Regions from separate parts of the Streptomyces sp. NPDC001787 genome, predicted to be linked through region 1. Evidence: riboswitches for the same ligand, from Rfam matches in the RefSeq annotation. Region 1 holds a riboswitch; the other holds the start of a gene.

Region 1 (15,657 bases):
GGGCCAGCAGATAGCCGCCGTTGACGGCGCCCATGATGGTCCAGCCCGCGGAGAGATCGGCGTCGTGGACGCCTTCCTCGCGGAGCGTGACAGCGGTGTCGCGGTCGAACTCGCTGTCCCCGATGGTCGCCTGCGTGGTCCGCGTGCTCTGCGCCGCCTGCGCTGCTGCCTGTGCCATGCCATGCACCGTACACCGATCGCATTACTGAGCGGTAGCTTTTGAGCTTCCCGTCAACCCGCCCCGCCGTCCTCGGCCGTGGCCGAACGCCGGTTGTAGGCGCGCGGGGCCCGCCAGTGGAAGCGCATCGCCAGCAGCCTCAGGGCGAACGCGGCGATCACCGCGGTACCGCTGGTGAACGCGTTGAGGATGTCGAAGCGGATGCACAGGACGACCATGGCGGCGCCGACGATCGCGGGCACCGCGTACAGGTCCCGGTCCCAGCGCAGCAGCGAGGGCACCTCATTGGCCAGCACGTCCCGCAGCACACCGCCGCCGACCGCGGTGGCCAGGCCGAGGGCCGCCGACGCGGTGAGGCCGAGGCCGTAGTCGTACGCCTTGACCGTCCCGGTGACACAGAACAGGCCGAGCCCCGCCGCGTCGAAGACGTTGACGCCGACCTGGATCCGCTCCACGTGGGGGTGCAGGAAGAACACCAGCACGGCGGCGAGCAGCGGCGTCGTGAAATAGCCGAGATCCGTGAAGGCGGCCGGCGGGATCGCGCCGATCATCACGTCACGGAACAGCCCTCCGCCCAGCGCGGTCACCTCGGCGAGCACCGCGATGCCGAAGACATCGAAGTTCTTGCGTACGGCGAGCAGTGCGCCGGAGATCGCGAAGACGAAGATCCCGGCGATGTCGAGCGCATGCTGGACGGAGGGCGTGAACAGTTCGTTGAGCACCGGGCAATTGTGCCGGTACTACCCCTTCGGACCGTCCTCCGCCGGTGCGGCGACGGGCGCTTCGGCCTGTCCCGGCACCTTCGCGGGCTTCTCCTCGGGGGCCTCCGGCGCGTCGCCCTCCGCGGTCTCCACCGCCTCGGCCGCCACCGTCTGCGTGCCGGTGACCGCGTCGATGCCCGTGGCCAGGGTCTGCTCGACCGTCCCGGCCTCGATCTCCGCCGTGAAGTGGCAGGCCACCTTGTGCCCGTCGCCGGTGTCCAGCAGCGGCGGGCGCTCCGTGGCGCACTTGGTCTCCTGCACCCACGGGCAGCGCGTGTGGAACCGGCAGCCGGCCGGCGGGTTCGCCGGGGAGGGCAGGTCGCCGTGGAGCAGGATCCGCTCGCGGCGGTCCTCGACCTCGGGGTCGGGCACCGGGACCGCCGACATCAGCGCCTTGGTGTACGGGTGCCGGGGCCCCGCGTACAGCGCGTCGCTCGGGGCCTCCTCGACGAGCCCGCCGAGGTACATCACCCCGATGACGTCCGAGATGTGCCGGACCACGGCGAGGTCGTGCGCGATGACCAGGTAGGTCAGACCCAGCGACTCCTGGAGCTCCTCCAGCAGGTTGATCACCTGCGCCTGGACCGACACGTCGAGCGCGGACACCGGCTCGTCGCAGATGATCACGTCCGGCTCCAGCACCAGCGCGCGGGCGATGCCGATGCGCTGGCGCTGGCCGCCGGAGAACTCGTGCGGGTAGCGGGACATCGCGTTGGACGGCAGGCCGACCCTGGCGAGGATGGACTCGATCTTCTCCCGGCGCTCCGCCTGGTCCTTGCCGATGCCGTGGGCGGCCATGCCCTCGGCGAGGATGGACTCGATGTTCTGCCGGGGGTTGAGGCTGCCCAGCGGGTCCTGGAAGACCATCTGGAGACGGCGGCGGAAGGCCCGCATCTCCTCGGCCGGCAGCTTCGCCAGGTCGGTGCCGTCGAAGACGACCCCGCCCTCGGTGATGTCGTTCAGCCGCAGCACCGCGCGGCCGAGCGTCGTCTTGCCGCAGCCCGACTCGCCCACCAGGCCGTACGTCTGACCGGCCTCGACGCTCAGCGAGACGCCGTCGACCGCGTAGACGTGACCCACCGTACGGTCGAAGAAGAGGCCCTTCTTGACCGGGAAGTGGACTTTGACGCCGTCCAGTTCGAGAAGGCTCATGCCGGGACCTCCGCCTTGGGCAGGACCGGGTTGACGCAGCGCACCTGGTGTCCGGCCGTGCGTGGTTCGGTCAGTTCGGGGGTGCCGGTGAGGCACTCCATCGTGTAGTGGTCGCACCGGGGTGCGAACGCGCAGCCGTCGGCCCAGGCGATCTTGTCGTTGATGGACCCGCGGATCGGGTTGAGCGGCTCGCCGCGCGGCGCGTCCAGCCGCGGGATGGAGCCGAGCAGCCCGTGCGCGTACGGGTGGGTGGGGTGGGCGAACAGCTCGCGGCGGCCCGCCGATTCCACCGCCCGTCCGGCGTAGAGGACGTTGACCTCGTCGCAGAGTCCGGCGACGACACCGAGGTCGTGCGTGATCATCAGCAGGGCGGTGCCCTCCTGGTCGACCAGTTCCTTCAGGAGCTCCAGGATCTGCGCCTGGATGGTCACGTCCAGGGCGGTCGTCGGCTCGTCGGCGATCAGCAGCCGGGGGGCGCAGGCGACCGCCATGGCGATCAGCGCCCGCTGGCGCATACCGCCGGAGAGCTGGTGCGGATACTCCTTGAGCCGCCGCGTCGGGTCGGGGATGCCGACCCGGTCGAGCAGCGACGCGGCCTCCTTGCGGGCCTTCTCGCCCTTCAGCCCGCGGTGGCGCTGAAGGATCTCGGTGACCTGGATGCCGATCGGGACGACCGGGTTCAGCGAGGAGAGCGGGTCCTGGAAGATCATGGCGAGCCGGCTGCCGCGCAGGTCGCGCAGCTGCCGCTCGTTCATGGTCAGCAGGTTCTGGCCGTCGAACTCGGCACGGCCGCCGACGCGCACGCCCTTGCGGGGCAGCAGGCCCATCAGGGCGAGCGAGGTGACGGACTTGCCGCAGCCCGACTCGCCGACCAGGCCCACGACCCGGCCCTGGTCGACCTCGAAGGAGACGCCGTCCACGGCCGTGGCGTCCTTGCGGCCACGCGCGGTGAAGGTGACGCTGAGTTCCTCAACGGAGAGCAGTGACATGGGACTTCAGCCTCGCAACTTCGGGTCGAGGGCTTCGCGCATGGCCTCGCCGAGCAGGGTGAAGCCGAGGGCGGTGATGATGATCCCGACGGCCGGATAGGCGGCCATCATCGGCTCGTTGTCGAAGAAGCGCTGCGCCTGTGAGAGCATCACGCCCCACTCGGGAACGGCCGGGTCGGGGTTGCCGAGCCCCAGGTAGGACAGGGCCGCGGCCTCGATGATCGCGGTGGCCAGACTCAGGGTGGCCTGGACGATCACGGGGCTCAGCGAGTTCGGCAGGATCTGGGTGAGCACGATCCGCTTGCGCCGGATGCCGACCGCCTTCGCGGCGAGCACGTAGTCGGCGCCGCCCTGGACGAGCATCGAACCGCGCAGCAGGCGGGCGAAGATGGGGATCTGGACCACACCCACGGCGATCATCACGGTGGTCAGCGACTGGCCGAGCACGGCGGCGATGGAGACGGCGAGCAGCAGCGAGGGCAGCGACAGCATGATGTCGGTGCAGCGCATGATCACGGTGTCGACGCGCTGCCCGGCCTTGCCGCCGAGGGTGGCGGCGGCTCCGGAGAGCACACCGACCACGGCGCCGACGATCAGGCCGATGAGCATGGAGACGACACCGACGAGCAGCGTCTGCCGGGCCCCGACGAGCCAGCGGGAGAACATGTCCCGTCCCAGGTGATCCAGGCCGAACCAGTTCTCGCCGCGCATGCCGACGAACTTGCCCTGGTTGGGGAAGACCTCGCTGCGCCAGTTCTGCGCGGTGGCGCCGTGCGGGGCCAGCATCGGCCCGACGACGGCGACGAGGACGAACACGGCGATGATCACCGCGCCGATGATCGCCATCTTGCTGGAGCGCATCCGGCGGAACGCCTCGCGCCACAGGCTCGTTCCGGCGACCGTCTCGGAGCTCTGGGTCAGCTCGGCGAGACGGTCGATCTTGTCTGCCTTGTTGGTCAGGATCGTCACGTCAGTGCACCCGCACTCTCGGGTCGATGATGCTGTACGCGAGGTCGACCAGCAGGTTGATCAGCACGTACACCATCGCGATGAAGAGAATGAACCCGACGAGCACCGGGTAGTCGCGCCCGTCGATCGCGGTACGGATGAAGGATCCGATGCCGCCGAAGTCGAAGACGGACTCGGTGAGCACCGCACCGGACAGCAGGCTGCCGGTCAGCAGGCCGACCGCGGTGATCACGGGCAGCAGGGCGTTGCGCAGCACATGGCGGCCACGCACGACGCGCTTGTCCAGGCCCTTGGACTCGGCGGTGCGGATGTAGTCCTCGCCGAGCACCTCCAGGACGCTGGCGCGGGTCATCCGGACGATGACGGCGAGCGGGATCGAGGCCAGCGCGACGGCGGGCAGGATCAAGTGCATGATCGCGTCCCAGCTCGCGTCGAACTCACCGGTCAGCAGGCCGTCCAGGACGGAGAATCCGGTGATGTCGGTGGCGTTGAGTCCGGTGGTGAGCCGGCCCTGGCTCGGGAACCAGCCCAGCTCCACGGAGAAGATCCCGCGCAGCAGCATCGCCAGGAAGAAGACCGGGATGCAGATGCCGAGCAGTGATCCGGAGACGGAGGCGACGTCCAGCCAGCCGCCGCGGTGCTTGGCCGCCAGGTAGCCCATCGGGATGCCCACGACCACGGCGATCAGGATCGCGGCGACGCTGAGCTCCACGGTGGCCGGGAAGCGAAGGGTGAATTCGTCCCACACCGGCTGGCCGGTCTGGGTGGAGGTTCCGAGGTCGAGCTCGAAGATGCGCTTGAGGAACCGCCAGTACTGGACGTGCACCGGCTCGTCGAGCCCGAGTGCCCGGTTGATTCTCGCTACTTCGGCTTCGGTCGCCCGCTCGCCCAGGATCGCTGACGCGGGTCCGCCGGGCAGTCGGTTCAGCCAGAGGAACAGCAGGACCGACAGGCCGAGCAGGGTGGGAATGAGCTGGAGAAGTCTTCTTACGACGAGTCGCAGCACCCCGCATGCCCCTTTCTCACGTGCATCGATGCGGGTCCGCCCGGCCACCTGGTTGCTGTGGCCGGGCGGACCCGCTGGTGTGCGATTACTTGAAGGAGACCTCGGCGAAGTTCTCCTGTGTCAGCGGGGAGACCTTCGGCGGGTTGACGTTCTTGGCGAACGCGATGGCCGGGGGCGACGACGAGAGCGGCACGCCCGGGACGTACTCCGCGATCGCCTCGTTGGCCTTCTTGTAGGCCTCGGTGCGGGCGGCGGAGTCGACGACCTTGGAGGCGGCGTTCACGGCGTCGAAGACCTTCTGGTCCTTGAAGCCCCACTGCTTGTCGGGCCCGGCGAACCAGGTGCCGATGAAGTTGTAGCCGTCGTTGAAGTCACCGGTCCAGCCGAGCATGTGCAGGGCGCAGGAGCCCGCCTCGGTGGCGTCCAGGTAGTCCGGGGCCCACTTCATGGCCTTCGGGACGATGGTGATGCCGGCCTTCTCCAGGTCGGCCTTCATCAGCTCGAACATGTCCTGCGGGGCAGGCATGTACGGGCGGGTGACCTCGGTCGGGTAGCAGAAGTCGATCTTCAGCTTCTCCTCGCCGGCCTGCTTGAGGAGGTTCTTCGCCCGGGCGGTGTCGAACGGGTACGTCTTCACCTTGTCCGAGAAGCCGGCGACCGTGTCGGGCATGAACTGGTTCGCGACCTTGCCGCCTTCGGGCAGCTGGGTCTTGACAAGGTTCTCGCGGTCGATGGCGTGCGTGATGGCCTGACGGACCTCGGGCTTCTTCAGCGCCGGGTTCGCCGACTGGCTCATGCCGAGGTAGAAGATGTTGAAGACGTCACGGGTCGGGACCTCGTAACCCTCCTTCTCCAGCGTGGTCACATCGGCCGGCGCGACCAGGTCGTAGCCGTCGATGTCACCCGCCTGGAGCGCCTGGCGGCGGGTCTCCTCGGTGGAGATGGTGCGGAAGACCAGGTTCTTCACCTTGGCCTTGGCACCCCAGTAGTCGTCGAAGCGCTGCAGGGAGACTTCCTTGTTCCCCTTGTTCCACTTCGTGATCTTGTACGGGCCGGTGCCGGCGACCGTGCCGGCCTCCTGGCTGTACTTGGGGTACGTGATCGCGTCGCCCTTGGCGGTCGCGTCCTGCTTCTCGTACTCCTTGATGGCCTTCGGCGAGTGGATCGCGAGCGCCTGGAGGGAGAATCCGCCCGGCAGGTTCGCCGAGGGCTCGTTCACCTCGATGACGGCCGTGTTCTCGTCCTTGGCGGTGCAGGACTTGTAGTTGGGCTTGGGCGCCTCGGCGTCCTCGTTCTTCGCGAACCCGCCCATGATGGTCTGCCAGTAGTAGGAGACCGCGCTGGACTGGTACGTGCCCTTCCAGTTGAACCAGTGGTCGTAGTTCGCGCAGACCGCGGCGGCGTTGAACGCCTCGCCGTCGTGGAACTTCACGTTCTGGCGCAGGTTGAACGTCCAGACCTTGCCGGCCTTGTCGCTCTCCCACTTCTCGGCGAGACCGCCGACGAGCTTGCTGCCGCCGGGCTCGTGCTCCAGGAGCGCCTCGAAGGCCTGACGGGTGACGCGGAACGTCTCGCCGTCGCTCGCGAGGGCCGGGTCGAGGGAACCGGGGTCACCAGCTCCGGCGAAGACGAAGGTGTCCTTGTCGCCCCCCTTGGAGCCGCCCTCGTCCCGCTCGCTGGAACAGCCCGTGGCGATCAGACCGACAGCGACCGCTGTCGTGATCGCCCGGACTGCCCGGGACTTGAATATTCGCATGGGTCCACCCCTGGTTCGCCATGTTGTGAGGTTTGATGGCCGCACACTACAGACGGTGCCCACTGCAAGAGAACAGTCCGGATAGCGGTGAGACCTAGTCGAGACCCGGACAGTAAACAAACCGTCCAGTTCCGGGACATCCTCGCGTGGGAATCCAACAAGCCGGACATCAAGGGGTGTTCGACGCACGGTGACCGAACGTCGCGCTCGTCGCGGTTCAGCGGGGGCGGTGCGGGTATCCGTAGCCGGGCACGGCGGCGGGCGGCGGGCCGGCCGGTGCGTGCGCCTCACGGTCGTAGAACGGGCGGGAGTTGGCGCGCAGCCACATCGCGACCGGGTCGTACTCGTCGGACATGGCGACGGTGGAGACGGGCAGCCCCTCGGGGACCGCGCCGATCGACTGCCGCATCATCTCGCGCACCGAGTCGACGGAGGCGCGGCCCGTGTCGTAGAGATCGAGGCCGATCGCGAGGTACGGAACACCCACGGCGGGATGCACCCAGGCACGGCGCAACGAGCGGACCGCCGGGGTGCGGTGGGCGTTCTGCGTGAGCAGCGCGTAGAACTGGGGGATGTCGACGGCGGGATCGGAGAGCCGCAGGGGGCCGGCGGGCAGCCGGTCGAGGCCGGTGGCGATGCGGCGCAGGTCCAGCCAGGGAATGCCGACGCCACCGCCCGGGGCGTGCGGGTTGAGCCAGATTCCCCAGCGGTCGGGGAACAGGGCGCGGGCGATGTCGCGGCCGGTGACGAGCTCGTGGGCCCGGTTCCAGCCGCTGGCGGAGAGCTCCTGGGCGGAGGTCACGCACGGGGCGTACCCCTGGCCGTCGATCTCCATGTTCCCGTACTGGGCGTCCGGCGAACCGGCCGTGCCGTGCCAGAGGAGCATCCAGATCCGGCCGTCGGCGAGGGCCGCCAGCAGCGCCTCGTAGGCGTCGTAGCGCCCGGGGGTCACCTGGCGCAGCATGTGCTCGACCTGTCCGGCCGCCGCAGTGCCTGCACTCACCCTGTGTTCCGCCCCTCATCGATCCGCTGTGTCGCGTCGCCGCTCCCGGGCACACGGGAGCGACCCCGCCATCAAACCAGCTTATGCGCCGCCGCTGACACCGACTTGACGCCAAGGGTTGACGTCGCCACCCGGCAACGACGGTTGACCCCGGCCCCGGGAGCGGCCGGCACCCTCGCCGGCGGTGCGGTCAGTGCCCCTCACGCCGGTAGAACGGCCGGACCTTCTCCCGCATCCAGTCGCCGACGAGGTCCTGGGCCACATCGAGCAGGACCAGGTTGACGGGCCACGGCACCTGGACCCGGCCCAGCGCCCGGCCCAGCGCGTCCATCGGGGCGCTCTGTCCCGCGCCGTCCCAGGTGGCGAGCTCGACGCCGATGAAGAGGACGGGGTCGCCGCCCTCGATGCTGGCGAGCGTCCGGCGGGCGGTGCTCACCACGCCGCTCTCCTGGAACTCCCCGGCCGCGGCGGCGAGGAAGTCGACGGGTTCCTCCTGCCAGTCGGGCTCGAACAGACGGACCCGGGCGCCGCCGGCGGGCCCGTCCAGGGGCGTACGGCCGGCCCGGCAGAGCTCGGCGACGGCGGGCGGCGGCAGTGGCACGCCGACCGCGCCGCCCGGGTTCACGGCTATCCCGACCTGCGGCGGCAGTCCGCGGGCGAAGTCCCGGGCGGGCGCCACGGTGAAGGACATCCGGGTGCCGACGCAGCCGAGGAACTGCGCTTCGGAGCTGAACACGGGGACGTGGGCGACGCCGTCGATCTCCATCATCGGCAGGTCGAGATCGGGGCTTTCGGGGCCGCCGCCGTTGGGCAGCGGCACCCAGAGCGCGCTGCGGCCGAGCACCTCGACGAGCCGGCCGCCCGCCTCCGGGACTCCGATCGAGGCGGCGAGCACCTCTTCGAGCTCATTGGCCGGCCATCCCTGGTGCGGATGCGTCTGTGCCGGTACCGGAATGTCCACTGCCCCTGTGTCCCTCTCTCGACCGTGCGTTCCGGCGGAAACCCTAGCCTCCCGGGTCCACCGCCCGGCGGTGAGCCCGGCGGCGTCCGGCGGTGAGCCTGTCGGCGTGCCCGGCGGCGTCCGGCGGTGAGCCTGTCGGCGTGCCCGGCGGCGTCCGGCGGCGAGCCCGGCGGCGTCCGGCAGCCGGACGGCCCGGCGGGCGCCCGGTGGCCGTGCGTCCGCGTACGGGGCCCGCGCGTGACGCCCGCGCCGCCCGGCCCCGCACGCCCCGCGAGCCCTACTCCTCCGCGAACGAGATCCGGCCGAGCACCCCCGCCGCCTCACGGTCCAGCAGCACCGCCGAGGCGCATCCCGGGGGCAGCAGACCCCGCTCCGTGTCGTGCAGCAGCCGGCCGACCGAGCGCCGGTGCCGGGCGAAGGCGTATCCGGAGACGCCCCGGCCGCGCTCGCGCTGTCCTTCCCGCGCCACCTCGGGCGTGACGTCGAGCAGGACGAGGTGGAGGGTGCGGGCCCGCCGCCGGGCGTCCCGGGCCAGCCAGCGGCGCACCCAGGCCTGTGTGCCGCAGTCGTGCACCACGACGGACTCACCGGAGCGCAGTACCCGCCACAGCCCGTAGTAGTGGGCCACCCGGACCAGCGGGCGGTAGAGGGCGTACGGGAGTAAGCGGGGCAGGGCCCCGGCCCAGGTGTCCCGGGTGTCCTGGGAATCGATGGCGCGGTCCGTGACGGCCCGCCGGATCAGTGTCGACTTTCCGCTTCCGGGCAGCCCGGAGACCACCACGAGATCGCCGGACGCGAAGTCCAGGCTGTGCGGGCTGCGCCCGGCGCGCCCCCGGAGGTCACGCACCACCGGCGCGTGCGTGCCCAGCATTTCCCGGGCGGGTGCGCCCGGCTGCGCGGGCATCGCGCCGTGCGCGACCCCCGCGGTCGTCGCGTACCGCTGCAAGTCCATCGCCCTCCCCCTGTCGGGTCACCCACACCTGCCCAAGAAGTGTAAAGAAAAGGTAATGCGGCACAACCGGGCCTGCGGCCCGTGTCGGTGGGAGACCGGACGCCCCACTCTTCCGCAAGGCGTGCGATGATGACCCCGCCAACTGCATACCGGCCGTTTGAATCCGCGCGGGAGAGTTCCGGTCACTGTGTGTGCCGGGCGCCGAAGGAGCAAGTTCCTCCCTTGAATCTCTCAGGCCCCGTACCGCGTGGATGAGGCAGATCTGAAAAGCGAGCCGCCCGGCGGCTCCACCCAAGGTGCAAGCCGAACCCGGCGAGGGCTGACCCCTTCAGGGCCTTTCGGCGAACCTCTCAGGTTCCGATGACAGATGGGGAGGGATCGTCCTCTGTCGTCATGCCCTGGAGCCGAATCCATGAGCAACGCCCCCCGTCTCACCGCCCTCGACGCCCTGCATCGTTCGCTGGGCGCCACCATGACCGACTTCGCCGGCTGGGACATGCCGCTGCGGTACGCGAGCGAGCGCGACGAGCACAACGCCGTACGCACCCGGGCGGGTCTCTTCGACCTGTCCCACATGGGTGAGATCACGGTCACCGGGCCGCAGGCCGCCGCCTTCCTGAGCTACGCGCTGGTGGGCAACATCGCCACCGTCGGCGCCGGCCGCGCCCGCTACACGATGATCGTCGGGAGCGACGGCGGCATCCTGGACGACCTGATCGTCTACCGGCTGGGCGAGACCGAGTACATGGTCGTCGCCAACGCGGGCAACGCGCAGACCGTGCTGGACGCGCTGCGGGACCGGGTGGCCGGTTTCGACGCCGAGGTGCGTGACGACCGGGACGCGTACGCGCTGCTCGCCGTGCAGGGCCCGGAGTCGCCCGCGATCATGAAGGCCGTCACGGACGCCGACCTGGACGGGCTGAAGTACTACGCGGGCCTGCCCGGCACGGTCGCCGGGGTGCCCGCGCTGATCGCCCGTACCGGCTACACCGGCGAGGACGGCTTCGAGCTGTTCGTGGCCCCCGAGCACGCCGAGCAGCTGTGGCGGGCGCTCACCGAGGCCGGTGCGGCGCACGGTCTGATCCCCTGCGGGCTCTCCTGCCGCGACACGCTGCGCCTGGAGGCGGGCATGCCGCTGTACGGGCACGAGCTGACGACCGCGCTGACCCCGTTCGACGCGGGCCTGGGCCGGGTCGTGAAGTTCGAGAAGGAGGGCGACTTCGTCGGGCGCGAGGCCCTCGTGGCCGCCGCCGCCCGCGCCGAGACCGCCCCGCCCCGCAAGCTCGTCGGTCTGATCGCCGAGGGCCGCCGGGTCCCGCGCGCCGGATTCCAGGTCGTCGCGGGCGGCGAGGTGATCGGCGAGGTCACCTCCGGCGCCCCGTCACCCACCCTGGGCAGGCCGATCGCCATGGCGTACGTGGACGCGGCGTTCGCCGCGCCCGGCACCGAGGGCGTCGGCGTGGACATCCGCGGCACGCACGAGCCGTACGAGGTCGTCGCGCTGCCGTTCTACAAGCGCGAGAAGTGACATCCCGGGCATCACGCCGCCCCGGAAGTGACGTATTCGCGTCTCACACCGTAAGACCACCGTTCATCAGCACTCCCCCGCGTACAGGAGAATTCAGGTCATGAGCAACCCCCAGCAGCTGCGGTACAGCAAGGAGCACGAGTGGCTGTCGGCCGTCGAGGACGGTGTGGCCACGATCGGGATCACCGAGTACGCGGCCAACGCGCTCGGTGACGTCGTCTACGCGCAGCTCCCCGAGGTCGGCGAAACGGTGACCGCGGGCGAGACCTGCGGCGAGCTGGAGTCGACCAAGTCGGTCAGCGACCTGTACTCCCCCATCACGGGTGAGGTCGTCGCGGCGAACCAGGACGTCGTGGACGACCCGTCGCTGGTGAACTCCGCTCCGTTCGAGGGCGGCTGGCTGTTCAAGGTACGGGTGGCGGAGGAGCCGGACGACCTGCTCTCCGCCGACGAATACACCGCGTTCTCCGGCAACTGAGACCCTAGGGATCCCCTGATGTCGCTTCTCAACTCCTCCCTCCACGAGCTGGACCCGGACGTCGCCGCAGCCGTCGACGCCGAGCTCCACCGTCAGCAGTCCACCCTCGAAATGATCGCCTCGGAGAACTTCGCTCCGGTCGCCGTCATGGAGGCCCAGGGCTCCGTCCTCACCAACAAGTACGCCGAGGGCTACCCCGGCCGGCGCTACTACGGCGGCTGTGAGCACGTCGACGTGGTCGAGCAGATCGCGATCGACCGGATCAAGGCCCTGTTCGGCGCCGAGGCCGCGAACGTCCAGCCGCACTCCGGTGCGCAGGCGAACGCCGCCGCGATGTTCGCGCTGCTGAAGCCGGGCGACACGATCATGGGCCTGAACCTGGCCCACGGCGGTCACCTGACCCACGGCATGAAGATCAACTTCTCCGGCAAGCTCTACAACGTGGTCCCGTACCACGTCGACGACACCGGCACCGTGGACATGGCCGAGGTCGAGCGCCTGGCCAAGGAGACCAAGCCGAAGCTGATCGTCGCGGGCTGGTCCGCCTACCCGCGCCAGCTCGACTTCGCCGCCTTCCGCCGCATCGCGGACGAGGTCGGCGCGTACCTGATGGTCGACATGGCGCACTTCGCGGGCCTGGTGGCCGCGGGTCTGCACCCCAACCCGGTGCCGCACGCCCATGTCGTCACGACCACCACGCACAAGACCCTCGGCGGTCCCCGCGGTGGCGTCATCCTGTCGACGCAGGAGCTCGCCAAGAAGATCAACTCGGCGGTCTTCCCCGGTCAGCAGGGTGGCCCGCTGGAGCACGTGATCGCCGCCAAGGCGGTCTCGTTCAAGGTCGCGGCGACCGAGGAGTTCAAGGAGCGCCAGCAGCGCACCCTGGACGGCGCCCGCATCCTCGCCGAGCGCCTGGTGCAGCCGGACGTCACCGAGGTCGGCGTCTCCGTCCTGTCCGGCGGCACGGACGTGCACCTGGTCCTCGTCGACCTGCGCAACTCCGAGCTGGACGGCCAGCAGGCCGAGGACCGCCTCCACGAGGTCGGCATCACGGTCAACCGGAACGCCGTCCCGAACGACCCGCGGCCGCCGATGGTCACCTCGGGTCTGCGGATCGGCACCCCGGCCCTGGCGACCCGCGGTTTCCGGAACGAGGACTTCACCGAGGTTGCGGAGATCATCGCCGCCGCGCTGAAGCCGTCGTACGACGCCGCCGGCCTGAAGGCCCGCGTCACGGCACTTGCCGAGAAGTTCCCGCTGTACCCCGGTCTGAAGTAGTCCGGAAGCAGTTCGCACGTTTCGGGCGGGGCACCGCGCACACTGGACAGTGAGCGCGGTGCCCCCACCCTTGTCCTCGCTCTTCGGGCCGACCCGGCCCGTACCGCACCACCCGGCAGACAACGGCGTCTTCCCACCCTTAGGAGTCATCCCGTGGCCATCTCGGTCTTCGACCTGTTCTCGGTCGGTATCGGCCCGTCCAGCTCCCACACGGTGGGACCGATGCGCGCCGCCCGGATGTTCGCGCGCCGCCTCAAGAACGAGGGCCTGCTGGCCCACACCGCCTCGATACGGGCCGAGCTGTACGGTTCGCTCGGCGCGACCGGCCACGGGCACGGCACGCCCAAGGCGGTCCTGCTCGGCCTGGAGGGCGAGTCGCCCCGCACCGTCGATGTGGAGTCCGCCGACGCCCGCGTCGAGCAGATCCGCACCACCGGCCGGATCAACCTGCTCGGGGCGCACGAGATCCCCTTCGACGCCGACGAGCAGCTGATCCTGCACCGCCGCAAGGCCCTGCCGTACCACGCCAACGGCATGACGATCTTCGCGTACGACCACGAGGGCGCCCCGCTCCTGGAGAAGACCTACTACTCCGTCGGCGGCGGCTTCGTCGTGGACGAGGACGCGGTCCAGGGCGAGAACCCGATCGTCCCGGACGACACCGCCCTCAAGCACCCCTTCCGCACCGGTGACGAGCTGCTGCGGCTCTCCGGCGAAACCGGCCTGTCCATCTCCTCGCTGATGCTGGAGAACGAGAAGGCCTGGCGCACCGAGGACGAGATCCGCTCGGGTCTGCTGGACATCTGGCGCGTCATGCAGGCCTGTGTCTCGCGCGGCATGTCCCGCGAGGGCATCCTCCCCGGCGGCCTGAAGGTCCGCCGCCGCGCCGCGAACTCCGCCCGCCAGCTGCGCGCCGAGGGCGACCCGCAGGCCCACGCGATGGAGTGGATCACCCTCTACGCGATGGCGGTCAACGAGGAGAACGCGGCGGGCGGCCGTGTCGTCACGGCGCCCACCAACGGCGCCGCGGGCATCATCCCCGCCGTCCTGCACTACTACATGAACTTCGCGGCCGGCGGCTGCACCGAGGCCGAGAAGGAGGACAGCGTCGTCCGCTTCCTGCTCGCCGCCGGGGCCATCGGCATGCTCTTCAAGGAGAACGCCTCCATCTCCGGCGCCGAGGTCGGCTGCCAGGGCGAGGTCGGCTCCGCCTGCTCCATGGCCGCGGGCGCGCTGGCCGAGGTCCTCGGCGGCTCCCCCGAGCAGGTCGAGAACGCCGCCGAGATCGGCATGGAACACAACCTCGGCCTGACCTGCGACCCGGTCGGCGGCCTGGTCCAGATCCCGTGCATCGAGCGCAACGGCATGGCGGCCGTCAAGGCGGTCACCGCGGCGAAGATGGCGCTGCGCGGCGACGGCAGCCACAAGGTCTCCCTCGACAAGGTCATCAAGACCATGAAGGAGACGGGCGCCGACATGAGCGTCAAGTACAAGGAGACGGCGCGCGGCGGGCTCGCGGTGAACATCATCGAGTGCTAGGCACATAGGCCCTGACCAGCGGCTTTTCGTTTTTCGGCGCTGTCGGGGCCTGCCCTGCCCACGCGTCCCTTCGCCTCGCTCTTGAAGTGTCTGCTCGGAGGTGCGGGGACGCCCTGTGACGTGCGTGGGTGACGGTGAACGACTTCGCCGTGGTCCGCCCGGCTCTCCGGTCGATGCAGGGGGACGGTCCGTTGCCTGCGGCTGGCTGGAAGCCACTGCCTGACCTTGCACCAGGTGTGATCTCAGTTACCTTCGGGGGGACTGAATGGAGAACCGCGATGATTCGAGGCTGGGAAGCCGATCCCTCTTCGCCACTGGTGCGCCGCCTGGGTAAATCCCCCGCCGAGCTCGGGACCACGGGCGGCGAGCAGGGGTGCCCGGACGTCTGGGAACTGGAGAACGGGGACATCGCCGTCGTTGGCCGCGACCTCACTGATTCCTACCTGCCGAGTCTTCCCCCGGGGCTCGTCGTCGCCCCGGACGAGCGGATCGTCGTCATCCCCCGCAGGACGGCCGCTGCGGCGAAGGCAGACCTGCCCGATGCTTAGCCCACAGGCCGACGGCCCAGGCCGGCGCCTCGGACTTGACGCCTGTTCCGAGGGTTTCGGTCGCCAGTTCTGACGCTCCGGCTCCGCGGGGTTCCGAAAACCCGAACGTCAAGGAGACGGCGCGGGGCGGGCTCGCGGTGAACGGCATCGGGTGCTGAGCGAGGGGCCCTGACCTGTGGCTTCATGTCCGCGGTGCGGTCGGGGCCCCTCGGTGGCCGGTGGCGGGGAGGTCCCCGCGATATCCCTGAGAAGTCCCTGCCGGGGGTCAGGCCGCGCAGTGGGGCGGGGCCGCCGTGGAAGTCGACCATCTCGGAGAAGAGTTCCCCGATGTCCAGGGGATGGCCCGCCGCCGCCCCCTTGGCCTCGGCGCGGGCGCGGTGCAGGTTGGGTACCCGGCGTTCGCTGTCCAGGAGGTGGGCGAACGGGGTCGGGGCCGCCTCGCGTGTGATCCCAAGCGGGGTGAGTCCTGCGGCGATGCCGTCGGCGGCCGGGCGCTGGACGTACCGCGGATAGGACTCGGTGGTGTCGAGGAGTTCGGGACCGCCGACCGGGCCGTGAC
Region 2 (15,657 bases), on a different contig from region 1:
AGGACGAGAAGCAGCGCCTCGACGATCAGCGCACGGAGCTGGAGAACAGCTCCGACCAGGCCGAGGAGGCCCGGAAACAGACGCTGGAGAAGGAGCGGCAGCTCGGTATCCTCGCGGGCACCGTGGCGGCGCACGGCCCCGGTATCACGCTGACGATCAACGACCCCGGTGGCGGCGTCGCGGCCGACATGCTGCTCGACGCCATCCAGGAGCTGCGTGCGGCCGGTGCCGAGGCGATCGAGGTCAACGGCGTGCGGGTGGTGGCCAATACGTACTTCGCCGGTGAGGGCGGTGACATCCAGGTCGACGGCAAGAGGATCGAAGCGCCTTATGAGTTCAAGGTGATCGGCAAGCCGCAGGATCTGGAGCCGGCGCTCAACATTCCGGGAGGTGTGGTCCAGACGCTGGAGAAGGAGCAGGCCGCCGCGGCCGTGGAGAGGTCGGACGACATCGTCGTGGATGCCTTGCGACCGGCGAAGCAGCCTGACTACGCTCGGTCGTCGTCCCAGTGAGCCGTGGGCGTACGAAGGCGGAAGGACGCGGGCCGGAGGTTGCGGGGGGTCGGCGCAACGGATTGGTGGCGCGTGGTGGAAACTGTCGGGTGGATACGGACGTTGTGAAGATGTCCGGGTCGGCAGGTGTGTTCATTCAGGGTTCGTCCTGCCCCACGGGCGGGTCTATGTCGGTCAAGGGGAATCGCCCGTGAAGTTGTTTGCGAAGTTGTTCGGAAAGAGTGCACGCGAGGACAGCAACAGCGCTGCCCGGCACCGTGCACCGCGCCATGGTCAGGACGAGGAGCAGAGCGGGGAGCGCCCGCTCTTCCGCGACGAGGTCTCCGGTGCCGCCGGTGACGCTCAGGGTGGGCCCGGCGTGTCGTCTGTTGACCATGCCGGTGCCGGACGCATAGGTTTCGGCGAACCATCAACCTCAAGTACGGGTGGAGGGTTCAGCCCCGCCCCGGAGGGTGCGTCCATGCCGGTTTGTGCGAGGTGCGGGCACCGCAACACCGAAGCCAGCCGTTTCTGCTCCAACTGCGGTACGCCGCTGCGGGGCGGTGTCCCCGAGCGCGCCTCGGAGACGACGTCGACGATCTCGATCTCCGGCCTTGAGGCGTACGAGGCGGAGGCGACGGGGCAGACCGCGCTGCCTTCCCTCTCGCCCGAGGCACAGGCGGCCGTGGACGCCCTGCCGGGCGGTTCCGCGCTGCTCGTGGTGCGGCGGGGGCCCAATTCGGGCAGTCGCTTCCTGCTGGACGGTGACCTCACCACAGCCGGACGGCACCCGCAGAGCGATATCTTCCTCGACGACGTGACCGTGTCGCGGCGTCATGTGGAGTTCCGCAGGAGCCCGGACGGTAGCTTCACCGTGGGTGACGTCGGCAGCCTCAACGGCACCTATGTCAACCGTGAGCGCATCGATTCCGTCGCGCTGTCCAATGGCGACGAAGTCCAGATCGGTAAGTACCGGCTGGTCTTCTACGCGAGCCAGCGGGGCGTATGACCCTCCCCCGGACCTGGTCCGGGGGACCCTCAGGAAGGCCCATGCTGCGAACACCCACAGGCGGTGCCGGTCACGGCACCGCCGCCGCGGACGCCCGAGCGATGAGCATCGGTACGGTGCTCCTCCAGTTGCGCGACGAGTTCCCCGAAGTCACCATCTCCAAGATTCGTTTCCTGGAGGCCGAGGGCCTCATCGAGCCGCAGCGCACGCCTTCCGGATACCGGAAGTTCAGTACCGGCGATGTCGAGCGGCTCGCACAGGTGCTCCGTATGCAGCGGGACCACTATCTTCCGCTGAAGGTCATCCGGGGGCATCTCGACGCCCTGGCCCGGGGGGAGCAGCCCGTGCTGCCCACCCCCGGCGGCCAGCGGGACCTCTCCGACGGATTCTGGGACTCCGGCCCCGGCGCCGCGACCGCCGCGCGCATCGGGCGCTCCGAGCTGCTCGCGGCGGCCGAGGTGGACGAGGAGCAGCTCGACGAGTGGGAGTCGTACGGGCTGATCGTGGCCATGCCGGAGGGCGGCTACGACGCCGAGACGGTGACCGTGGCGAAACTTGTGGCGGATCTGGGCCGATTCGGTCTGGAACCTCGGCACCTGCGGGCCATGCGGGCCGCCGCCGACCGCGAGGCCGGGCTGATCGAACAGGTGGTCGCGCCCTTGCGCCGGCACCGGAATCCGCAGACCAGAGCCCATGCGGAGGCCACCGCGAAGGAGCTCGCCGAGCTTTCCGTGCGGCTGCACGCGGCCCTTGTCCAGACGGCTCTGCAGGTCCGGCTGCACTGACCTCACAGGCGCCCGACTACCCAAACATGGCGGGCACGTCCTAGGGTTGCTGTGTGAACGAGCTCGACGTTGTCGGTGTCCGGGTGGAAATGCCCTCAAACCAGCCGATCGTTCTCCTGCGTGAAGTGGGAGGCGACCGGTACCTCCCCATTTGGATCGGTCCTGGGGAGGCGACCGCGATCGCCTTCGCCCAGCAGGGCATGGCTCCGGCCAGGCCGCTGACCCATGATCTTTTCAAGGATGTGCTCGAGGCCGTCGGCCAGGAGCTCACCGAGGTCCGCATCACGGACCTTCGCGAAGGTGTGTTCTACGCGGAGCTCGTCTTCGCCAGCGGGGTCGAGGTGAGTGCCCGGCCGTCCGACGCCATAGCGCTCGCCCTGCGGACCGGAACGCCGATCTACGGCAGTGACGGGGTGCTGGACGATGCCGGGATCGCCATCCCCGACGAGCAGGAGGACGAGGTGGAGAAGTTCCGCGAGTTCCTCGACCAGATCTCCCCGGAGGACTTCGGTACCAACAGTCAGTGACCGTCCCGCAGGGGTGTCGTCAGCGCATCCGACAAGCCTTTCCCGATAGTGAGGCACGGGAAACCACCCTCAGGGTGATTATCACTCGGCGTGCCGAGTGTGGCGATCGTTGACGCACCCCAAGTGACTGCCTACCTTCGAGTGGGCAGGTCAAGGACGGAGGTCGGCGTGAGAATCAGCGGCGACGGTACGGCAGCGGGTGGGCCGTATCCGCAGCACGGCAGTGCGGCCGACCACACCATCAGGCAACCGGTTCAGCCGGCTGCGGTGGCGGCGGACGGCGTGGCAGCAGCGAATGACATCGGCTATCGCGGACCGACGGCGTGCGCGGCGGCGGGGATCACCTACCGCCAGCTCGACTACTGGGCGCGTACGGGGCTGGTGGAGCCGAGCGTGCGTCCGGCCTACGGGTCGGGCACCCAGCGTCTCTACAGCTTCCGGGACGTGGTCCTCCTCAAGATCGTCAAGCGGTTCCTGGACACCGGGGTCGCCCTGCAGAACATCCGCACCACGGTCCAGCATCTGCGGGCCCGGGGGTTCCAGGACCTTGAGCGGATGACGCTCATGAGCGACGGTGCGACGGTCTACGAGTGTTCCTCGCCCGCCGAGGTCGTGGCGCTGCTCCAGGGCGGTCAAGGGGTCTTCGGGATCGCCGTCGGCGTCGTGTGGCGGGACGTGGACGCGGCACTGTCCCAGCTGCACGGAGAGCGGGTCGACACCGGCGAGACGCTGGTGGGCAACAACCCCACCGACGAACTCGCGCGGCGGCGCAACCGGGCGGGATGACCGGCTGACCTCATCGGCGACAGCATGACGGCTGCCCGGCCCCGAAAGGGGGCCGGGCAGCCGCGTTGTCGGTACCGTCGCGTTGTCAGTGCCGTAGGGCAGCATCGGAGGTGTGAGAGCCGCGCCCACCATCCTCCATCTGGACATGGATGCCTTCTACGCCTCGGCGGAGCAGGCGTCCAAGCCGAGTCTGCGCGGCAAGCCGGTGGTCGTGGGCGGCCTGGGGCCGCGCGGGGTGGTCGCCACCGCGTCGTACGAGGCCCGGCGCCTGGGCGTGCACTCGGCGATGCCGACGGCGCAGGCCCGGCGGCTGGCACCGAACGCCGCGTATCTCGTGCCGCGCTTCTCGCTGTACCGCGCGGTGAGCGACCAGGTGATGGAGCTGCTCGGCAGGCTGTCGCCGCTGGTGGAGCCGCTCAGCCTGGACGAGGCCTTCGTCGATCTGGAGGCGGGCGGCGTCGCCGACGACTCGGTGTCGGCCCGTGCCATGGGCGAGCAGCTGCGGGCCGCCATCCACGCGGTGACCGGGCTGAGCGGCTCCGTGGGGCTCGCCGGCTCCAAGATGCTGGCCAAGATCGCCTCGGAGGAGGCCAAGCCGGATGGGCTCCTGCTCATCGAGCCGGGCAGCGAACGGGAGCTGCTGGCGCCCATGCCCGTACGGACCCTGCCGGGCGTCGGCCCCGCCACCGGGGACCACCTCCGCCGGGCCGGGATGACCACCGTCCACGACCTGGCCGAGGCCGGGGAGGCGGAGCTCGTCCGGCTGGTGGGCAAGGCGCACGGCGTCTCGCTGCACCGGATGGCGCTCGGCCTGGACGATCGCCCGGTCGTCGCCGAGCGTGACGCCAAGTCCGTATCGGTCGAGGACACCTTCGATGTCGACCTGCACGACCGGGTGCGGGTGCGCGCGGAGGTGGAGCGGCTGGCGGACCGGTGCGTGGAGCGGCTGCGGGCCGCGGGGCGCTCCGGGCGCACCGTGGTCCTCAAGGTGCGCCGGTACGACTTCTCCACCCTGACCCGCTCCGAGACCCTCAGAGGGCCCACGGACGACCCCACAGTGGTCCGGGAGGCCGCGGCGAGACTCCTGGAGGCAGTGGACACCACCGGGGGCGTACGGCTGCTGGGAGTGGGCGTCACGGGGCTCGCCGACTACACCCAGGAGGACCTCTTCGCCCAGGCGGCCGATGCCCGGCAGGCGGCCGAGGCGGAAGCGGAGGCCGAAGCCGGAGCGGAGGCCGCACCGGAGGCCCCGCCCGGCCCCCCGGAGGACGGTGAAACGCCGCACACCGTCCCTGCGGGGGAGGCGGAGGGGGAGAGCGCGGAGACCCTCGCCGCCCGGCGCTGGCCCGCCGGCCATGATGTGCGCCACGGCACGCACGGCCACGGCTGGGTGCAGGGCAGCGGGGTGGGCCGCGTGACGGTCCGCTTCGAGGAGCCGGGCGGCACACCGGGCCGGGTGCGTACGTTCCGTACCGACGACCCGGAGCTGCGGCCGGCCGATCCGCTGCCCCTGGTGCGCGACCCCGTGGACTACTCCTCCTGGCCCGCCAGCCTGCCGAAGTCCTGGTCCTGCCCGGTCTCCCCCGGGGGCGCGGAGTCCAGCCCGTAATGGCGGTAGAGCTGCAGTTCCTGCTCCGGGCTGAGGTGGCGGCCGACTCCGAAGTCCGGCGCGTCCTTGATCAACGCGCGGTCGAACGGGATCCGCAGCGAATCCTCGACGAATTCGCTCGGTTCGAGGGGGACGAAAGCGTCCCGGCTGAAGAGGCCGGTCCGTACGGCCGCCCACTCCGGGACCCCCGTCGCATCGTCCAGATAGACCTCGTCCACCGTTCCGATCTTGGTTCCCCTGCGGTCGAATGCCTTGCGGCCGATCAGGCTGCGCGGATCGATGTCGGTCTGCACGGTGCCTCCCACTGGTCGCAACTGCCTGGGTGGTGGTGACTACTCCACAAGCACTACAGAAGTGCAGATCGCGGGTGTCGGCCACTTGAGCAATTCGGCGTGAACCCCGCTGGTAGGCTGGCTTATGGCTGCTGACCCCGTGCGGGAGAGTCCTCCGGTGCAGAATCCGGAGGCGCCGAAGGAGCAAATCCTCCCCGGAATCTCTCAGGCCCCCGTACCGCACGGACGAGGTCACTCTGGAAAGCAGGGCGGGTTCCCTGCGGGCATGTGCCCGGAACGGATCCCACCCTCACCGACGGTGAAAGCCGGTGCGCCGTGAGGCGGGCCGGTGAAGCTCTCAGGTTGAGATGACAGAGGGGGAGGCCGTTCGGGCACCCACGCCGCGGTGCCCCTCGCAGGTCGTGACAGACCAGGAGGCCTCCATCATGACCCCCCGTCGCACTCCGCTCTCCCAGCTGGAGCAGGGCATTCCGTTCGAGCAGCGCCACATAGGGCCCGATGGTGAGGCCCAGGCGAAGATGCTCGCCCAGGTCGGCTACGGCTCGCTCGACGAGCTCACCGCCGCCGCGGTGCCCGACGTGATCAAGAGCACGGAGGCCCTCAAGCTTCCGTCGGCCCGTACCGAGGCCGAGGTGCTGGCCGAGCTGCGTTCGCTCGCCGACCGCAATCAGGTGCTCGCGCCGATGATCGGGCTCGGCTACTACGGCACGTTCACCCCGCCGGTGATCCTGCGCAACGTCATGGAGAACCCCGCGTGGTACACGGCCTACACGCCGTACCAGCCGGAGATCTCCCAGGGGCGGCTCGAAGCGCTCCTCAACTTCCAGACGATGGTCGCCGAGCTGACCGGGCTGCCCACCTCCGGCGCCTCCCTGCTCGACGAGGGCACCGCGGCCGCCGAGGCCATGGCCCTGTCCCGCCGCGTCGGCAAGGTGAAGAACGGTGTCTTCCTGGTCGACGCCGACACCCTGCCGCAGACCGTCGCGGTGATCGAGACCCGCGCGGAGCCGACCGGTGTCGAGGTCGTCGTCGCCGACCTCACCGACGGCATCCCGGCAGATCTCGCCGAGCGCGGCGTCTTCGGTGTACTGCTCCAGTACCCGGGCGCCTCCGGAGCCGTGCGGGACCTCAAGCCCGTCATCGGGCAGGCCCACGAGCTCGGCGCGATCGTCACCGTGGCCGCCGACCTGCTCGCCCTGACCCTGCTCACCTCCCCCGGAGAGCTGGGCGCGGACATCGCCGTCGGCACCACCCAGCGCTTCGGCGTACCGATGGGCTTCGGCGGACCGCACGCCGGCTTCATGGCCGTGCGCGAGAAGTTCGCCCGCAGCCTGCCCGGCCGGCTCGTCGGCGTCTCCGTCGACGCCGACGGCAACAAGGCGTACCGCCTGGCCCTCCAGACCCGTGAGCAGCACATCCGCCGCGAGAAGGCCACCAGCAACATCTGCACCGCCCAGGTGCTGCTCGCCGTCATGGCCGGGATGTACGCCGTCTACCACGGCCCCGAGGGCCTGCGGACGATCGCCCGGCGCACCCACCGCTACGCCGCGATCCTGGCCGAGGGCCTGCGGCGGGGTGGAGCCGACGTCGTGCACGGCGCGTTCTTCGACACGCTGACCGTGCGGGTTCCCGGCAGGGCCGCCGCCGTGGTCGCGGGCGCCCGTGAGCGTGGGGTCAACCTGCGCCTCGTCGACGCCGACCTGGTCTCCCTGGCCTGTGACGAGACCACGACCCGCACCCAGGTCGCCGCCGTATGGGCGGCCTTCGGCGCCGAGGGCGACGTCGAGGCGCTGGACGCGGTGGCCGCCGAGACGCTCCCCGAGGGGCTGCTGCGCGACGACGAGATCCTCACGCACCCGGTCTTCCACCAGCACCGGTCCGAGACCGCGATGCTGCGCTACCTGCGCAAGCTCGCCGACCGGGACTACGCGCTGGACCGCGGCATGATCCCGCTCGGCTCCTGCACCATGAAGCTGAACGCGACCGCCGAGATGGAGTCGATCACCTGGCCCGAGTTCGGGGCCCTGCACCCCTTCGCGCCCGCCGAGCAGGCTCAGGGATTCCTCACCCTCATCCGTGAGCTGGAGGAGCGGCTCGCCGAGGTCACCGGTTACGACGCCGTGTCGATCCAGCCGAACGCGGGTTCGCAGGGCGAGTTCGCCGGTCTGCTGGCCGTCCGGGCGTACCACCGGGCCAACGGCGACGAGGGGCGCACCGTCTGTCTGATCCCGTCCTCGGCCCACGGCACCAATGCCGCGAGCGCCGTCATGGCGGGCATGAAGGTCGTCGTCGTGAAGACCGCCGACGACGGCGAGGTCGACATCGAGGACCTGCGCGCCAAGATCGGGCAGTACCGCGACGAGCTCGCCGTGCTCATGATCACCTACCCCTCGACCCACGGTGTGTTCGAGGAGCATGTCGCCGCCATCTGCGGTGAGGTGCACGACGCGGGCGGCCAGGTCTACGTGGACGGCGCCAACCTCAACGCGCTGGTCGGTCTCGCGAAGCCCGGCAAGTTCGGCGGCGACGTCTCGCACCTGAACCTGCACAAGACCTTCTGCATCCCGCACGGCGGCGGCGGCCCCGGTGTCGGCCCGGTCGGCGTCCGCGCGCACCTCGCGCCCTACCTCCCCAACCACCCGCTCCAGCCCGCCGCGGGCCCGGAGACCGGTGTGGGCCCGATCTCGGCCGCCCCGTGGGGCTCGGCCGGCATCCTGCCGATCTCGTGGGCGTACGTCCGGCTGATGGGCGGCGAGGGGCTGAAGCGCGCGACGCAGGTCGCCGTGCTCGCGGCCAACTACATCGCCAAGCGCCTGGAGCCGCACTTCCCGATCCTGTACAACGGTCCGGCCGGCCTGGTCGCGCACGAGTGCATCGTGGATCTGCGGCCGATCTCCAAGGCGACCGGAGTGAGCATCGACGATGTCGCCAAGCGCCTGATCGACTACGGCTTCCACTCGCCGACCATGTCGTTCCCGGTGGCCGGGACGCTGATGATCGAGCCGACCGAGAGCGAGAACCTCGCCGAGCTCGACCGGTTCTGCGACACCATGATCGCCATCCGCGGCGAGATCGAGAAGGTCGCCTCCGGTGAGTGGAGCGCGGACGACAACCCGCTGAGCAACGCCCCGCACACGGCGGCGGCGCTCGGTGGCGCATGGGATCACGCCTACAGCCGTGAGGAGGCCGTCTTCCCGGCCGGAGTGTCGGCCGCGGACAAGTACTGGCCGCCGGTGCGCCGGATCGACGGCGCCTTCGGCGACCGTAACCTGGTCTGCTCCTGCCCGCCGCTGGACGAGTACGACAACTGACCGAAGGTATAGGCGCGTTGCGGACATGCGTCGGGGCCGGTGCGGAGATCTCTCCGGGCCGGCCCCCTTCGTACGTGCGGGGTCAGGCGGCCTTCACCACCCGGTCGGCCCCCAGCGGCCGGTGCGGGGCGATGATCTGCCCGTCCGGGAGCAGCTCGCCGGTGTCCTCGAAGAGCAGGACGCCGTTGCACAGCAGGCTCCAGCCCTGTTCCGGGTGGTGTGCCGTCAGGCGGGCGGCTTCCCGGTCGGCGGAGTCGGCGGTCGGGCAGGGTGGCTGGTGCTGGCACATGGATGGGTTCTTTCGCTGCGTCGATTCGAATGTCCTGCGGCTGGATGACGTGTTCATTTGCCGCCCCCGTATCAGTCGGTCCGGTCCCAGTGTTGCCCTGCGGGCGTCATTCCGCAGGGATTTCGCCGCAGCGCTTCTTCTCCTCCCATGACGCATCACCCGGCCGGACGGTTCAGCGCAACTGCACTGTCCCTTTGGGTGGTTCGGGGTGGCCGGACCGGGCTAGTCCGGACGGGTACGAATGAGCCCCCGCGGTGTCCCGGCCCGTCCCGTGCGGGTACGGGCGGAACGGGGCGCCGCGGGGGCATGCGGGGGAAGGGCCGGGTCAGGCGGAACTGAGCAGCGGTCCCGGGGTGACCCGCAGGGTCATCAGCGGGAGCAGATCGGCGACGCGGCGCGGGTGGTGCGCCGCTATCCCCGGCGGGGCGGGCGCCAGGGGAACCAGCACATCGGTGGGGGCGAGCACCGAGGCGGCGGCATCGGCGTCGGTGTCTCCGTGCAGCCACAGCGTGAGCATGTAGAGCTCCGGGATGGACAGCAGCCGCGCCCGGCAGGGGGCGGCCGACGCCTCCGCCTGCTTGACCGCCAGCTCGGTCGAGGCGAGGTAGGGCCCCTCGAAGAAGTGCGAGAAGGCCCAGCCGTCCGGGGTGAGTACGGTGTCCGCCGCCGCGACGGCGCGCTCCTCGCTGCGGATCAGGAATCGCCAGGCGGCCAGACGGGTACGGGGCGCGGGGTCGTTCGGAACGATCCGGTCCAGTACATGGACGGGCAGCGGAAGTTCGGGGCTCAGGGGGCCTTGGGCCGACCGGAGCGCGGGAGTGCGGGCTTCGCGGACGGCGGTGGGGGATCCGAGTGCCGCGAGAACGCTGCGCAATGCGGGCGCGGGAGCCGGGGGAACATGCAGCGGCATAGTGGGTCGCCTCTCACTTGGAGACACGGTGATGCGTGGTGGGTGCAGACGGCGCTGTCGGCGGGCGGGGCCAGAGGGGCCGGGACCGGGCCGGTTGCGTCAACTCTCTGCCTCGTGGGCGGAGTTTATACGAAAAGTGTTCACATGGTACTTCCACTAGCTGGCGCGATGGCGAACCGCAAGGCGGCATCAGGTCTGTGAATTGTGGAGTTTCTGATGATTCCTGCTGTTCAGGTCATCCTTCGCCAGGGGTTTTTCCGATGTTGCGGTAGGCCGAAACTCGACGGTGTTTTCCGTCACTCGCCCCAGGGTCGAAACATCCGATTGCCGTATGCCGACGGAATGTGCCCGCCGATTCCGTCGAAGACTAGCGGGTCTACGGCGCCCGGGGGACGTTATGGATCACCTCGAATGGGCATTATCGATCCTGATACGAGCGGCCTGGGCCGCGGGCCGCCCACTGGAGGAGGGACCCTTCGATGGGGGAGAAGGTCGTGGCGCGAGCCTTTGACCTGTCGGATCGGCAGACGTACCGCAGAAAGCTCAACCAGTGCCTGGAGGGGTTGGAGAGGCTGCTGGCGGAGCGGAGGTTCGATCGCCCCAAGAATCTCCTGGGGCTGGAGATCGAGCTGAATCTGGCGGGTCCTGACGGCATGCCGAGGATGCGGAATGCGCAGGTTCTCCAGCGCATCGCGAGCCGGGATTTCCAGACCGAACTGGGTATGTTCAATCTGGAAGTGAATATTGTTCCGCACCGCCTCAGCGGCCGGGTTTTCGACCAGCTCGCGGAGGAGTTGCGCACGGGTCTCGCGTATGCCCACCGGAAGGCCGCCGAGGTGGGCGCGGGGATCGTGATGATCGGAATCCTGCCGACACTCGGACAGCGGGACGTGGTGTCCTCGAACCTCTCGGAAGCGGAACGCTACACGCTGCTCAACGATCAAATGGCGGCGGCCCGGGGGGAGGATTTCGCCCTCGATATCGAGGGCGTGGAGCGGCTGGTCTGCACCTCGTCCTCGATCGCTCCCGAATCGGCCTGCACCTCCGTCCAATTCCACCTCCAGGTGACACCCGCGCGTTTCGCGGACGTCTGGAACGCCGCCCAGGCCGTCACCTCCGTGCAGATCGCGCTCGGCGCCAACTCGCCCTTCCTGTTCGGCAAGGAGCTGTGGCGGGAGTCGAGGCCACCGCTGTTCCAGCAGGCCACCGACGTACGGCCGCCCGAACTCCAGAACCAGGGTGTGCGGCCGAGGACCTGGTTCGGGGAGCGCTGGATCAGTTCCGCGTACGAGCTGTTCGAGGAGAACCTGCGCTACTTCCCGCCGCTGCTGCCGATCCGGGACGACGAGGAACCTCTGCGGGTGCTCGATGACGGAGGGGTCCCCACGCTGGCCGAGCTGGTGCTGCACAACGGCACGGTCTACCGCTGGAACAGGCCGGTGTACGGACTGGCCGACGGCGTTCCCCATCTGAGGGTGGAGAACCGCGTCCTGCCGGCCGGGCCCACCGTGCCCGACGTGATCGCGAACGCCGCGTTCTACTACGGGCTGGTACGCGCCCTGGCCGAGCAGTCCCGGCCGGTGTGGAGCAAGCTGCCCTTCGAAGCCGCCGCGGAGAACTTCGACGCGGCCTGCCGCCACGGCATCGATGCCGAGATCCTCTGGCCGCTCCCGGGCCGTTCCGGCGGGCTCGCCAAGGTGCCGGCCGTCAAGCTCGTACGCGACGAGCTCCTGCCGCTGGCGGCTGCCGGGCTCGACGCGTGGAACATCGAGCCGGCGGACCGCGACCGCTACCTGGGCATCATCGAGGAGCGGTGCAGACGACGCGTCAACGGGGCGTCCTGGCAGGTCGCCACGTACCACCGGGCCCTGGAGGCCGGGCTGGAACGTGACGCGGCGCTCGCCGCCACCACCCGGCGCTACATCGAACTGGCGCAGACGGGCGAGCCGGTGCACACCTGGCCGGTGGGATTCCCGGCACCCTGACCGGGACCGGGACCGGGACCGGGACCGCGACCGGACCGCGACCGGGGCGAGGACAGGACCGGTCCCGGGAAGAGTGCGGTGGCGGGGTGGCGGACGGGCCGGTGGCCGGGGTGGCAGAAGGACCGGGGGCCGGGGCGGATGCGCGGGCTACTCCTGGGTGGCGCGTCCGTTCTGCCCGGCCGTCATGATGGCCTGGAGGATCACCGCCTGGATATCCGCCGGGTCGCTCACCTCGTACCCCCCGCCGCCGGTCACCTCCGCTATCGCGGAGACCTCTTCGCGGTCGGCGTCCGGACCCACCGCGATGGCGATGATCGGGACCGGACGCTGCGGGTCGGCGAGCTGCTTCAGCCGGTCGATGAGCGCACTGCGGGAGATTCCGTGGGCGTCCTGGTTGGAGCCGTCGGTGAGGATGACCAGTGAGTTGAACTTGCCCTTCACATACGACGACTGAGCCGCCTTGTACGAGGCCAGCGTGGTGTCGTACAGACCGGTCGCCCCGCCCGGTACCGGTTCGAGGCCCGCGAACGCCGCCGACAGTTCGTCCCGGTAGGTGCCGCCGCCCTTCACCGGGTCGCCCAGCCTGCCGGTGGGCATCAGCTCGCGGTAGTCCTTCTCGCCGTCCAGTGTCGTCGCGAACTCCCAGAGCCCGATCTCGTCCTCCGGTGTGAACTGGCCGAGAGCCTGGATCAGGGACGCCTTCGTGACGTCCATCCGGGACTGGCCGCGGCCCGGCACCGCGGTGGCCATCGAGCCGGACGTGTCGACCACCGTGGTCAGCCGCGCGCTCTGCACCGTGATGGTCCACATGCCGAGCGTCTCCTGGAGCGCCTGAGCGGTGGGCGCGTCGGCGGCGGCGTTGGCGTACGGCTGGGGCGTCCTGCCGCCCGCCGCCGTGACGACCGCTTCCCCGGCTGTCCCGTCCACGGACCGGAACCCGTGCCGGGTCAGGACGGCCCGCGATCCGCGGTCGTTCAGCAGGGTCATGAAGCGCAGGGCCGCCCGTGCTTCCTCGGTGCTCAGCTTCGGCTCGTCGACCAGGGTGTACGGGTAGTTGAGCAGGGGGCTGCCGTCCTTCGGGTAGAAGAGGTCGACCTTGCCCCCTCCGCCGGCCTCCGCGTTGTGGGCGAAAGCCGCCTGCTCGGAGAGCGGCACCGCCTGGTTGCGCTTCGGGTTGCCCTCCTCGGTCCCCGAACCGTCGCGCGCCAGGGTCTCCAGGACCTGGGTGTCGCCGTCGGACATCCGCTGCGCCAGCACCTTCGCGGTCTCGGCCACCCGGGTGTCGCTGTCCCCGCCCTGACTGCCGGACGAGGCCCCGATGCTGGTCAGGGCCAGCAGGCCGGTGGCGCTGCGGGCCGGGTCGGCCGCGCCGAGGCGTACCTTGTCCGACTCCACGGCCGAGGCGACCAGCTCCGCCCAGGAGTAGGTCTTCTGGGGCCAGCCCAGCTTCTCGGCGGCCGGCGGGACCATGGCCAGGGCCACGGGGGAGGAGGCCACTGAGTCGGACGGGGTGATCGGGATGCTCTCACCGACCCCCTTGGCCCGGTCCAGCCAGAGATCGGAGTCGGGCAGCCAGACCTGGAAGTCGAGGGACTCGTCGCCGGTGGCGAGCGCGTCGGCCACCTTGTAGGAGTCGCGTGCCACCACCTTCACGTCCAGGCAGCGGCCGTCGGATCTCACCTCGTCCTCACGGGCCTTGTCGGCGATGGCCCGCATGGCGGGGGCGATGTCGGGCGAGGCCGCCATCGACAGCTTCACGCTGGAGTCCTCGCAGGACTCGGAGAACGACAGTACGCCGCCCTGGACCGCGACAGCCGTTCCCGCCGCCACAGCGAGTACCAGCATGGTGGCGATGGCAACGGTGCGGCGGCGGCGCGGGGGAGGACCACCCCGGTGCTCTTCCGTCGCGAAGTCGTCGGGCAAGCTATGACGTCCCATGTCGGTGGTGCCCCTCCTTGAGGATGAACAAGGAAAAGGGGGACCGCACCACCGGCGTTGGTGGTTGTCCCCCGGCCTGTCGCGCATGATCTTCGTACCTGCATTCGAGACCCTAGCGGGACGGCGGGCGGGATGACATGCGATTGCACAACTAAAGGCGGGTGTACAGGTGGAGGCGGGGCGCGTGGCTGATTCTTTTCCCCAAGGCGCTGTTTCACAACGGATCCTGCGGTCCGAGACCGTACTGGTCCTGGCTCTCTCGCTGGGCGCCAGCGGGGTGTCTGCCCTGATCAGTTTTGTCGGATCGTTGACGAAACCAGGGGGTTTGAAGGATCAGGCCGCGACGCTCAACGGTTCGTACGCTCCTGGGCGGCCATGGCTGGATCTGGCATGGCAAATGTTCGGAATCGCAACGGCTCTGGTGCCGGTCGCCCTCGTGGCGCACCTGTTGATCAGGGAGGGCGCGGGGCTCCGGGTCATCGGATTCGACCGGACCGACCCGGGGCGCGACCTCGGGCGCGGCACGCTGGTCGCGGCGGGCATCGGCAGCGCCGGGCTGGCCTTCTACCTCGTGGCGCGGGCCACCGGGTTCAATCTCACCGTGGTGCCGGAGTCGCTGCCCGACGTGTGGTGGAAGTTCCCCGTACTGATCCTCTCCGCGGTGCAGAACTCCGTACTGGAGGAAGTGATCGTCGTCGGGTATCTGCTGCGCAGACTCGGGCAGTTGGGCTGGACGCCGATGGCCGCGCTGGTGGCGAGTTCGGTGCTGCGCGGCTCGTACCACCTGTACCAGGGCATCGGCGGCTTCATCGGCAACCTGGTGATGGGCGTCGTCTTCGTGCTGCTGTACCGGCGCTGGGGACGGGTCGGGCCGCTGGTCGTCGCGCACACGCTGCTCGACGTCGGGGCGTTCGTCGGATACGCGCTGCTCGCGGGGAAGGTGGACTGGCTGCCCACTCCGTGAAACGGGTCGGCCGGGGCGAGGGCCGGCCGGTGGGGCTGGTGCCGAAGGGGGCGTACGGGTAACCCGTACGCCCCCTTCGGCGTCAAAGGCGCTGGGCGGGGCCGAGCCGTCGCGACGGGACCCGGGCAGGGCGACCGGTGTTTGCCAGGCGATAGTTTCCGATATATCGTTGACGCATCGCGACAGATCAACGATGGAGGGAGCGTAGCGATGCGTTCACATGGACACGAGCATGGGCACGGACATGGGCACTGCGGGCCCGGTCATCAGGGTCGGGGCGACTTCGAGGGGCGGCGGGCGGCCTTCGGGCAGTTCGGGCCGCCGTTCGGCGGTGGTCCCTTCGGCGGTGGCCCCTTCGGGGGCGGGCGCGGCCGGGGTGGCGGCAGGGGCCGGGCGAGGCGCGGTGACGTACGTGCGTCGATCCTGGCCCTGCTGAAGGACCGGCCGATGCACGGGTACGAGATGATCCAGGAGATCGGCGAGCGCAGCGGCGGGGCCTGGCGGCCCAGCCCGGGTTCGGTCTACCCGACCCTCCAGCTGCTGGAGGACGAAGGGCTGATCGTCAGCGCGAGCGAGGGCGGCAAGAAGCTGTTCACGCTCACCGACTCCGGGCGCGGTGAGGCCGAAACCGGCCCGGACGCGCCGTGGGAGGAGGCCGGGCGCGGCGTCGACTGGGAGAGCGTGAACGAGATCCGGCAGGCCGGCTTCGGTCTGATGGAGGCGTTCGGGCAGGTCTGGAAGACGGGTTCGGCCGACCAGC

What was found. A riboswitch is a leader RNA that binds a small molecule or an ion and turns the genes downstream of it on or off. The one in region 1 is predicted to bind glycine.
Region 2: it holds a riboswitch for glycine, as region 1 does, so the genes downstream of both, gcvP (aminomethyl-transferring glycine dehydrogenase) here and gcvT (glycine cleavage system aminomethyltransferase GcvT) in region 1, are expected to answer to the same signal.

The regions. Positions count from the first base shown of each region.
Region 1 covers NZ_JBEOZE010000002.1:204,824-220,480, reverse strand. The annotation lists gene ABT170_RS03615 (thioesterase family protein) at 1-178, opposite strand, end outside; gene ABT170_RS03610 (trimeric intracellular cation channel family protein) at 232-900, opposite strand; gene ABT170_RS03605 (ABC transporter ATP-binding protein) at 919-2,091, opposite strand; gene ABT170_RS03600 (ABC transporter ATP-binding protein) at 2,088-3,080, opposite strand; gene ABT170_RS03595 (ABC transporter permease) at 3,087-4,049, opposite strand; gene ABT170_RS03590 (ABC transporter permease) at 4,051-5,055, opposite strand; gene ABT170_RS03585 (ABC transporter substrate-binding protein) at 5,141-6,811, opposite strand; gene ABT170_RS03580 (enhanced serine sensitivity protein SseB C-terminal domain-containing protein) at 7,029-7,775, opposite strand; gene ABT170_RS03575 (enhanced serine sensitivity protein SseB) at 8,005-8,775, opposite strand; gene ABT170_RS03570 (AAA family ATPase) at 9,053-9,727, opposite strand; glycine riboswitch at 9,886-9,983, shown strand; gene gcvT (glycine cleavage system aminomethyltransferase GcvT) at 10,140-11,255, shown strand; gene gcvH (glycine cleavage system protein GcvH) at 11,356-11,733, shown strand; gene glyA (serine hydroxymethyltransferase) at 11,752-13,011, shown strand; gene ABT170_RS03550 (L-serine ammonia-lyase) at 13,165-14,550, shown strand; gene ABT170_RS03545 (hypothetical protein) at 14,829-15,098, shown strand.
Region 2 covers NZ_JBEOZE010000042.1:5,069-20,725, forward strand. The annotation lists gene ABT170_RS36270 (DUF881 domain-containing protein) at 1-512, shown strand, start outside; gene ABT170_RS36275 (FHA domain-containing protein) at 703-1,500, shown strand; gene ftsR (transcriptional regulator FtsR) at 1,542-2,285, shown strand; gene ABT170_RS36285 (bifunctional nuclease family protein) at 2,339-2,812, shown strand; gene ABT170_RS36290 (MerR family transcriptional regulator) at 2,981-3,598, shown strand; gene ABT170_RS36295 (DNA polymerase IV) at 3,711-5,207, shown strand; gene ABT170_RS36300 (PRC-barrel domain-containing protein) at 5,129-5,500, opposite strand; glycine riboswitch at 5,633-5,730, shown strand; gene gcvP (aminomethyl-transferring glycine dehydrogenase) at 5,926-8,811, shown strand; gene ABT170_RS36310 (DUF5999 family protein) at 8,894-9,100, opposite strand; gene ABT170_RS36315 (hypothetical protein) at 9,426-10,010, opposite strand; gene ABT170_RS36320 (glutamate-cysteine ligase family protein) at 10,490-11,995, shown strand; gene ABT170_RS36325 (substrate-binding and VWA domain-containing protein) at 12,143-13,933, opposite strand; gene ABT170_RS36330 (CPBP family intramembrane glutamic endopeptidase) at 14,118-14,897, shown strand; gene ABT170_RS36335 (PadR family transcriptional regulator) at 15,108-15,657, shown strand, end outside.